DNA from 2 places in the Brevibacterium sp. Mu109 genome. Region 2 is predicted to be linked to the other one. Evidence: riboswitches for the same ligand, from Rfam matches in the RefSeq annotation. Region 2 holds a riboswitch; the other holds the start of a gene.
What was found. A riboswitch is a leader RNA that binds a small molecule or an ion and turns the genes downstream of it on or off. The one in region 2 is predicted to bind thiamine pyrophosphate.

Region 1: it holds a riboswitch for thiamine pyrophosphate, as region 2 does, so the genes downstream of both, BSP109_RS15530 (3-oxoacyl-ACP reductase) here and thiO (glycine oxidase ThiO) in region 2, are expected to answer to the same signal.

The regions. Positions count from the first base shown of each region.
Region 1 is NZ_FXZF01000045.1:5,448-9,818, forward strand. It holds gene BSP109_RS15515 (relaxase domain-containing protein) at 1-171, shown strand, start outside; one part of gene BSP109_RS15520 (IS3 family transposase) at 178-1,145, opposite strand; one part of gene BSP109_RS15520 (IS3 family transposase) at 1,145-1,412, opposite strand; gene BSP109_RS15525 (NAD-binding protein) at 1,449-1,991, shown strand; TPP riboswitch at 2,217-2,314, shown strand; gene BSP109_RS15530 (3-oxoacyl-ACP reductase) at 2,369-3,187, shown strand; gene BSP109_RS15535 (metal-dependent transcriptional regulator) at 3,368-4,060, shown strand; gene BSP109_RS15540 (metal ABC transporter permease) at 4,057-4,371, opposite strand, start outside.
Region 2 is NZ_FXZF01000023.1:45,179-49,549, forward strand. It holds gene moeB (molybdopterin-synthase adenylyltransferase MoeB) at 1-239, opposite strand, end outside; gene BSP109_RS13260 (thiazole synthase) at 236-1,126, opposite strand; gene thiS (sulfur carrier protein ThiS) at 1,138-1,377, opposite strand; gene thiO (glycine oxidase ThiO) at 1,407-2,606, opposite strand; TPP riboswitch at 2,593-2,693, opposite strand; gene thiE (thiamine phosphate synthase) at 2,737-3,444, shown strand; partial or broken gene BSP109_RS13280 (ISL3 family transposase) at 3,755-4,371, shown strand, end outside.

The sequences.
Region 1 (4,371 bases), on a different contig from region 2:
GCAAGCAAACCAACCGGTGCCCCAGTTGCAGGGTTCGACCTGACTTTCTCCGTTCCGAAGTCAGTGTCGACGCTGTGGGCGGTGGCCGATGGTGGAACGCAGACCCTGATCGCGCAAGCGCACCACGCCGCAATTCAAGACTGGGGTTACCCGCAAGCTGTAGACACGTGAGCCACATCACGCTGCATGCGTGAGTGACGTTTCCTGCTCGCCCTCGACAGTCTCAACCGCCGCGACCATGCCCTGCTCGAACTCCACCGGCGGCACCATCCCCAACCTCGAATGCAACCTGCGCCGGTTATAGACGACCTCGATCCACCGCGCTACAGCCTGCCTGGCTTCCGCTCGCGTCGACCACGACCGCCGGTCATAGAACTCAGTCTTCAACGTCGACCAGAACGACTCGGACATCGCGTTATCCCAGCAGACGCCGGTCCGCCCCACCGACTGCTGCACTCCCAATTCGAGGGCCGCAGCATGAAGCTGTGACGACGTGAACTGGGCACCTCGATCTGCATGGAACACGACTTCCACGGCGCTGGTCTCACGCAGCGTATGAGCCATCCGCAGCGCCCGCTCCACCAGGTCCGTCCGCTGGTGGGCATCCATCGCCCAGCCCAGCACCCGCCGCGAACACGCATCCCTGACCGCGCACAAGTACAGCCACCCCTCACCCGTCCTCAGATAGGTGATGTCAGAAATCCACACCGCGTCCAGCCGGCCCTGATCCCACACCCTGCCGACCCGATCCGGAATATGATGGACCGCCACTCCCGGGATCGTCGTCACCGGCCTGAACCGACGCGGACTGATCCCTTCCAGCCCCTGCCTACGCATCGACCGGGCCACCGTCTTCCGATCCACCGGAATGCCTTCACGCCGCAGCTGCGCCGCCACCCGCGGAGCGCCGTAGACCCCTTCGGAGTCCTCGTGCGCAAGCTTCACCTGCGCGTCCATGACCGTCCGCGCGGTCTTCCGCGGACCCGGAGCCAGGAGGCGGCGTGTCCACGCGTAGAAGCCGGCACGAGAGACGTGCAGGAGCCTGGCCATCCGCGCGATCGTGTAGTTCGCCTTCTGCGCGTCGATCAACTCGAACCGTTCTGCTTCCGAGGCTTCGACGCGAAGAAGGCTGCCGCTTTTCCCAAGAACGCGTTGTCCTCCCGCAGCTCGAACACTTCCCGCCGCAGCCGCGTCAACTCCGACCGCTCGTCTTCTTCCAACGGACCCGTGGATTTCCCGTCCCCGTGGAGACGTTCCTTCTCCTGCCGCACCCAGTTGCCCAGCGTCTGGGGACCGACGTTGATCTCGTGAGCCACGGCCGCGATCGAGCGGCCTGTATCGATGACCAGATGCGCGGCTTCGCGCTTGTAGTCCTCGGTGTACGACCGGCGCTGCTTTCTGCTTGACGACATGCCAGACATCCTTCCAGCGGAACCCGTGATCCCGCTATCTCGGGTGTCTACAACTCGAGGCTAACCCCAGAAGGAGACGCAGCCGATATCGATGCCCTGCAGACGGCTGGGCTGGATACCGCTTCTGCAGTCGTCGTTACATCGCACGACGACGACTTCAACGTCTACCTCACGCTCTACTGCAGACGGCTGCGCCCTGACTTACAGATCGTTTCTCGTGCCACATCCGAGCGCAATGTGGCCACCCTCTATCGTGCCGGTGCAGACAGCGTGCTGTCCTATGCAACGATCGGCGCTACCGCGATGTGGAACGATCTTGGACGCGCTCACCGCGTTGTTATCGCAGAGGGGAACGAACTGTTCTCAGCACCGAGACCGCGATCGCTGTCTCAGGTCGTTCTTCGGGACGAAAAGGTGCATAACGCGACAGGTTGCCATATTGTCGCAGCTCTCGATTCGCAGGGAACTTTGCTGGTCGATCCTGAGCAGCTTGAGAGCGGCGATTTGAAGAGCCTGGTGCTTCTCGGGGATCGGCATGCAGAACGATCATTCCGCGACAAATACGCGAAAGATGCCTGAGCTGCCTCTGAAGGGGCCGGGATGAGGCCGTGACCCCAACCCAGCTGAGCCCCTGGGAACCATGCACCGGACACGTTCACGGCAGGACAAGACCCCACCAGAGCCAGCGACTTGATCTTCCGAAGAGGGCCAACCTATGAACGTAGCGGGAGGCGGTAAGTACGCTGCTACGACGAGGCTCACGTCCCGTCCGCTGATTGGCCTCAGGTGACTGCTACGGTGAAAGGACAAGGCACGGGGTGCCGCCGAATGGCGGCTGAGATGAACACCCGTCGAACCTGTTCCAGTTAGCACTGGCGAAGGGATCGTCTTCAACTCTGCAGCACCCACAGGTGTCGTAGGAAACAATCCCTCCGTCCTCGCACGGAAGGCACCTCATGCAGAACAGAGCGGCAACCCAGACCTCTTCCTCCACAGGATCCGGGCTCCTGTCCGGACAGCGGGTGTTGGTGACTGGTGGGGCGCGGGGACTGGGTCAGGAGCTGAGCCGTGTATTCGTCCGCGAAGGTGCCCAGGTCGTCGTCAATTACCACCAAAGTACAGACGCCGCGCATCGCCTGGTCGACGAACTCAATGCCGAACGCAGTGATGCGGCCAAAGCCGTGCAGGCGGACGTCACGGACCCTGCGCAAGTGGATGTCCTCTTCACCACTGCGGAGAACGCTCTGGACGCGCCGGTGACCGTCGTGGTGAACAACGCACTGGCCTCATTCGCGTTCGACGGTGATGCTCGTCCGAAAGCCCATGAGATCGGCTGGGATCGGTTCGCACAGCAGTTCGACGGCAGCGTCAAGGCGGCTCTCTACACCGTGCAGCACGCGCTGCCGGGATTCGCCCGGGCGGGCTTCGGACGCATCATCAACATCGGAACCAACCTCTTCCAGCATCCAGTGGTCCCATACCACGACTACACCGCGTCCAAGGCCGCGCTGCTCTCCCTCACCCGCACACTCGCCCACGACCTCGGACCCGATGGCATCACCGTCAACATGCTGTCTGGTGGATTGCTCCGAACCACGGATGCTTCTGCGGCTACCCCGGACGTAGTCTTCGACGCGATCGCTCAGGGCACACCGTTGCGTCGCGTCACCACCCCCGCAGAATTCGCGGACGCGGCGCTGTTCTTTGCAAGCCCTTGGTCGCGCTCCGTCACTGGCCAGAACTTGATCGTGGACGGCGGACTGGTGATGGACTGACTCCCGTAGAGAGCACGGAGACGACGAGGAGGTAATCCGCACGCTGGTAGCGGACGCTGTGATGTAAACCCTTAGTCGTGACTTCGCGTTGCAGGCCATCCCAATCAGTGTAAGAGCGCCGTGCAACAGTTGAGGTGCCTCCAGCGCAGCCACCTGCTCGATCCGCGTAGGATTGCCGGTATGTCGGTAGCTGATTTGTCTGCCAGTGCTCAGAACTACCTGAAGGTCATCTGGAGCCTGCAAGAGTGGTCGGACGCTCCTGTGACTGCTTCGATGATCGCGCAGAAGACGGGGCTGAAGCTCTCCACCGTTTCCGGCGCGATGCCCAAGCTCGGGGAACAAGAGCTAGTGGAGTACGCGCGGTACGGCAGTATTGCTCTTACGGCTAAAGGTCAGGGATACGCAGTGGCCATGGTGCGTCGGCACCGACTCATCGAGACGTTCTTGGTAGAGGTTCTCGGGTATCGCTGGGACGAGGTCCATGACGAAGCTGAGGTGCTCGAACATGCGGTCTCAGACTTCATGGTTGGGCGTATCGACGAGCTCTTGGCGCACCCCGTTAGAGATCCGCACGGTGACCCGATCCCCTCGCCGTCGGGTGCGGTAGACCGGACCCCTTTTGTGGAGAGTCTTTCGGGGGCCAGCCCTGGCGTCCGGATGGTGGTGGAGCGGATCTCCGACGAGGATCCGGAGTTGCTGCGTTTCTTCGCTGGCCGTGGTCTGGTGGTGGGATCCGAGCTCATCGTCTCCGCCGGACCGCCCTATTCGGACTCTCTGCAAGTGCAGGTGGAGGGTGGCGCATCGCTCGTACTCGGTCGCTCCGCTACGGATGCAGTGTGGATCTGCCCCGTGAGTCAGTCAGCCGTACCCTAACCGGCAGGCTCATCGATTGCCCCAGCATCGGCGCTGGCCGCAGGCACACGCATGGTCCCGGTTGAACGGTTGAAGCTCGCTTTACGCTTCCACGACCGGGCCGATCGGCTGATGACGAGGACGAGCAGGAACACGACTCCGTAGAACACTGACATACCTGCGCTGGTGGCTGCGTTGACTGCGTAGGCGGCCCAAAACCCTCCGAGAGCACCAATCGCTGCGATCGCTATGGTGAGACCGAACACCACCGGGAGCCGATCGGTGAGCAGATAGGCAGTAGCCGGCGGGACGACGACCAGCGCGATGACGAG
Region 2 (4,371 bases):
TCGTCGTCGACGATCCCGATCGTCCCCACCCCGGCGGCAGCGAGGTAATGAAGGACGGGCGCTCCCAGTCCGCCAGCTCCGATGACAAGGACGCGGGCGTTCTTCAGCCTACGCTGGCCGGTCTCCCCCACCTGTTCGAGGGTGAGGTGGCGGGAGTAGCGCTCGATCTCCTCGACCGTGAGTTCCGGCCCCGGCTCGACGAGCGGAGGCAGCGCACTCGACTGCACGGTGGCGTTCACGGCTGCCCCACCTCCGGCCAGTCACCGCGCGGGATCCCGCCGACGGCCGCGTTCGCGTCGCCCGTCGACCCCACAGCGCCGATCGGATCGATGAGCCCGTCCGCGGGCGATGACGCCAGCGCATGCCTGCGAGCGGGTATCCGCCCCGCCTGCGCGGCCAGCCGTCCCGCCTGGACCGCGGCCTTCATCGCCCGGCCCATGAGGACCGGATTCTGCGCGCGGGTCACCGCGCTGGCGAGGAGGACTGCATCGCAACCCAGTTCCATCGCGAGCGCCGCATCCGAGGCCGTCCCGATCCCCGCGTCGAGGATGATCGGCACCTGCGCGCGGGAGGCGATGAGCTCGATGTTGTGCGGGTTGAGGATGCCCAGGCCGGTGCCGATCGGCGCGCCCAGCGGCATGACCGCGGTGGCTCCCACGTCCTCGAGCCGCTGCGCGACCACGGGGTCGTCGGAGGTGTAGGCGAACACTGTGAAGCCCTCCGCCACCAGGCGTTCCGTCGCATCGATGAGTTCGACGGCATCGGGCAGGAGCGTCTCCTCGTCGGCGATCACCTCGAGCTTCACCCAGTCCGTCTCCAGGGCTTCGCGACCCAGCTCTGCGGTGAGCAGCGCGTCGCGTGCGGTGTAGCAACCGGCGGTGTTCGGCAGGATGCGGATGCCATTGCGCTCCAGCAGGGCGAAGAGCGAGTCGCCGGCCTGCTTCGAGTAGCGCCGCATCGCGACGGTGGTGAGCTCTGTGCCGGAGGCCAGCAGCGCCTCCTCGAGGACGCTCAGAGAGGTGATCCCGCCGGTGCCGGTGATGAGGCGTGAGGTGAGTTCGACACCGTCGATGGTGAGCGAGTCCCCGGTGTCCGTGGGGATGTCCGCCGTCGTCTGAGTCGCCATCGTCACGGCTCTCAGCCTCCCTGCATCGCGGTGATGATCTCGACGGTCTGGCCGTCGACCAGGCGCGTGTGCTGCCAGCGGCTGCGCGGGACGACGGTGGAGTCGAGGGCGACGGCGACACCCAGGCGCCCGCCGTCCGCCGGTGTGCCGTCCGCAGTGAGCGGTCGATCGATCGTCTGGGCGACGAGGTCCAGGAGTGAGGCGTCATCCTCGATCGGATGCGCGGCCCCGTTGACGGCGAGGGTGGGCATGAAAGGTCCTTCCTGAGCGGTGTCCAGGGTCAATCTGTCGGGTGGAAGCGGTACGGGTCGGTGGTTCGCAGGACGCCTGTGAGGTCGGGCCCCCGAGAATCACCGGTGACGAGCGCCGCGGCCGCATCCGCGAGCAGAGGTGCGAGGAGCACTCCGTGCCGGAAGCCGCCGGTCGCGAGGATGAGGCCGGGTGCCTCGGCACCATCGCCGTCGCGCAGTCGTCCCAGCAGCGGCACGTCATCCGGGGTGCCCGGCCGAGCACGGGCCATGACCTCGACCAGTTCCAGGTCGCAGACCGCAGGGACGAGCGTCTGGGCATCACGGAGCAGTCGGTACACACCGCCCGCACTCGCGCCCGCCAGGTCGTCCTCGCGCGAGGTCGCCCCGATGACGATCTCGCCGTCGGCCCGCGGCACCAGATAGACCGGCACACCGTTCACGACGCCGCGGATCGTGCGCTCGAGGAGCGGCGCGGCGCCGTCCGGCAGCCGCGCGCGGAGGATGTCGCCATGCACCGGTCGCAGCACGGCCGCCGGGGAGGCGGGCAGGCCGGCGAACAGGTCGCTGCCCAGGCCGGTCGCGAGGATCGTGTGCCTCGCGGCGATCCGGGAGCCGTCCGCCAGCTCGACTCCCCCGCCGTCGTCACACAGCCGGACAGCCGCCTGCGTGACGAGCGTGGCGTGCGCGCGATGCTCCCGCGAGGACAATGCCGCAATCAGACCCGCCACCAGCCTGCGCGGGTCGACCTGGTGGTCGCCCACCGCACGGAAAGCCCCCGCCAACCGGGGAGACAGTGCCGGCTCCAGCGCGCGCGCCTCACGGACCGTGAGCGCGTCGACCTCCATCCCGTGCGCGTTCTGGTGCTCGCGGAGCTCGGCCAAGCCCTGCCGGTCCGCTGGGGTGCCGGCGCACACGAGGGTCTCCGTCCGGCGGTAGCCCACGTCGTGGCCCGAGGCCGCCTGGACTCCGGCGACGAAGTCCGGGTAGTTGGACGCGGCCTTGCGCATGAGCGGGTACAGGGCGTGCTGCTGGTACTGGACCTCACTGGCCGGGGCGATCATCCCCGCCGCGGCACGGGAGGCCGCTCCTCCCGGGTCCGGGTCGACGATCGAGACGGACAGTCCGCGCTCACGCAGACGCCAAGCTGTGGCGAGGCCGATCACCCCCGCGCCGACGATGACGACATCGCTGCGTGGCGCATCCGGGTGCGACGGTTCCACTGCTCTCATCCTTCCCTTCGGCGGCATGACCCGCATCAGGTTCGACGGTCGGCGCTGGGGCCCTCTCAGCCCCGTAGGGCTCCCGCAGAGTTCGCGATCCCCACGAGTGCGTGCATCGTCGTGACTACACTCGTGGATCGTGAGCCATCATACAGACGCCCCCGCTGGGGAGGACGCGCAGGCTAGGGCCGCGCGCATCGCCACCGCTCGCCTCTACCTGTGCACGGATGCTCGCACCGGCCCCGGAGATCTGGAGAGCTTCCTCCACGCCGCGTACGCCGGCGGCGTCGACATCATCCAGCTGCGCGACAAGTCGATCGGCACCGCCGATGAACTCGCAGCACTGGAGATCCTCGCTCGTGCGGCTCGCGCGCACGGGAAGCTCTTCGCGGTCAACGACCGCGCGGACGTCGCCTCCCTCATCGGCGCCGATGTCTTCCATGTGGGCCAGCAGGACCTCACCCCCGCCCAGGCCCGCAAGCTGCTGGGCAACGAGGTCGCCATCGGCCGGTCGACGCACACGGTCGAGCAGGCCCAGGCGGCACGGCTCGACCCGGACGTCGACTACTTCTGCACCGGGCCGATCTGGGAGACCCCCACGAAGCCGGGCCGCAAGGCCACCGGACTGAGCTTCGTCGAAGACGTCGCACATGCGGAGAATAACGATGCAGACCGCGTCACCAACGAGGACCCCGCGAAGCCGTGGTTCGCGATCGGCGGGATCGACGAGCAGCGTCTGCGCCAAGTCCTGGACGCCGGCGCACAGCGGATCGTCGTCGTCCGGGCGATCACCCAGGCCGACGACCCGGAAGCCGCCGCCCGCCGCCTCCGCGCAGCCCTTCGGTAGTCACGACTCCAGCCACGCACAGTCGCAGTTCGCTCCGGCGACAGTGCCTCCATTCAGCGGGACGCGACACTCACGACGTGGAATGGTTCGAGGCCTCCTCCTCGCGCTCAACTGAGCGAATCCGTCGTCGGTTGTCCGGACAAAACCCACAATGCGATTCACTCACCGGAGTGATGAAGCAGAAAGCGGCTCTTCGTAATTGAGGGTGTACAGCCTGGTGCCGGGGATCCGTCCGTGTCGCTGCCGGGGTAGACGTCGAGGCCTCCCTGAAGATGGAAGTTCTCACACTCTCCATCCGGAAGACCTCGACATGGGCAAGCCTAGCTTCACGACCCCCGATCTTGACGCGTTCTGCCTCCTCGACACCCACGCCGTGACTATCACAGGACAAGCTATCGATGTCGATCAAGCAGTCTTGGAGTGCCGCGCCACCACCGACGATCCCGACTCCTGGTGCCGAGAATGCGGCACGGAAGGCGTCCCCCGCGGAACCGCGGTGCGCAGGCTTGTCCATGTCCCGCTCGGCTGGCGACCCACGCTCCTGCACGTGCGCGTCCGCCGCTACCGGTGCCCGACCTGCGCACGCGTCTGGCGGGAAGACCTCACCCGGATCGCCGCACCGCGGGCGAAGCTGTCAAGGTCGGCGGTGCTGTGGGCGCTGAAATGCCTCGTCATCGACAGGATGTCCATCAGCCGCATCGCTGCGGGCCTGGGCGCAGCGTGGCACACCGTCAACACCGCGATCCTCGCCACCGGCCAACAGCTGCTGGTCGATGACCCCAGCAGGTTCGACGGTGTCCGGGTCCTCGGGGTCGATGAGCATGTGTGGCGGCATACCCCGTTCGGCAGCAAGTTCGTCACTGTCATCATCGATCTCACCCCGATCCGCGACAAGACCGGTCCCTCCCGCCTGCTGGACATCGTTGA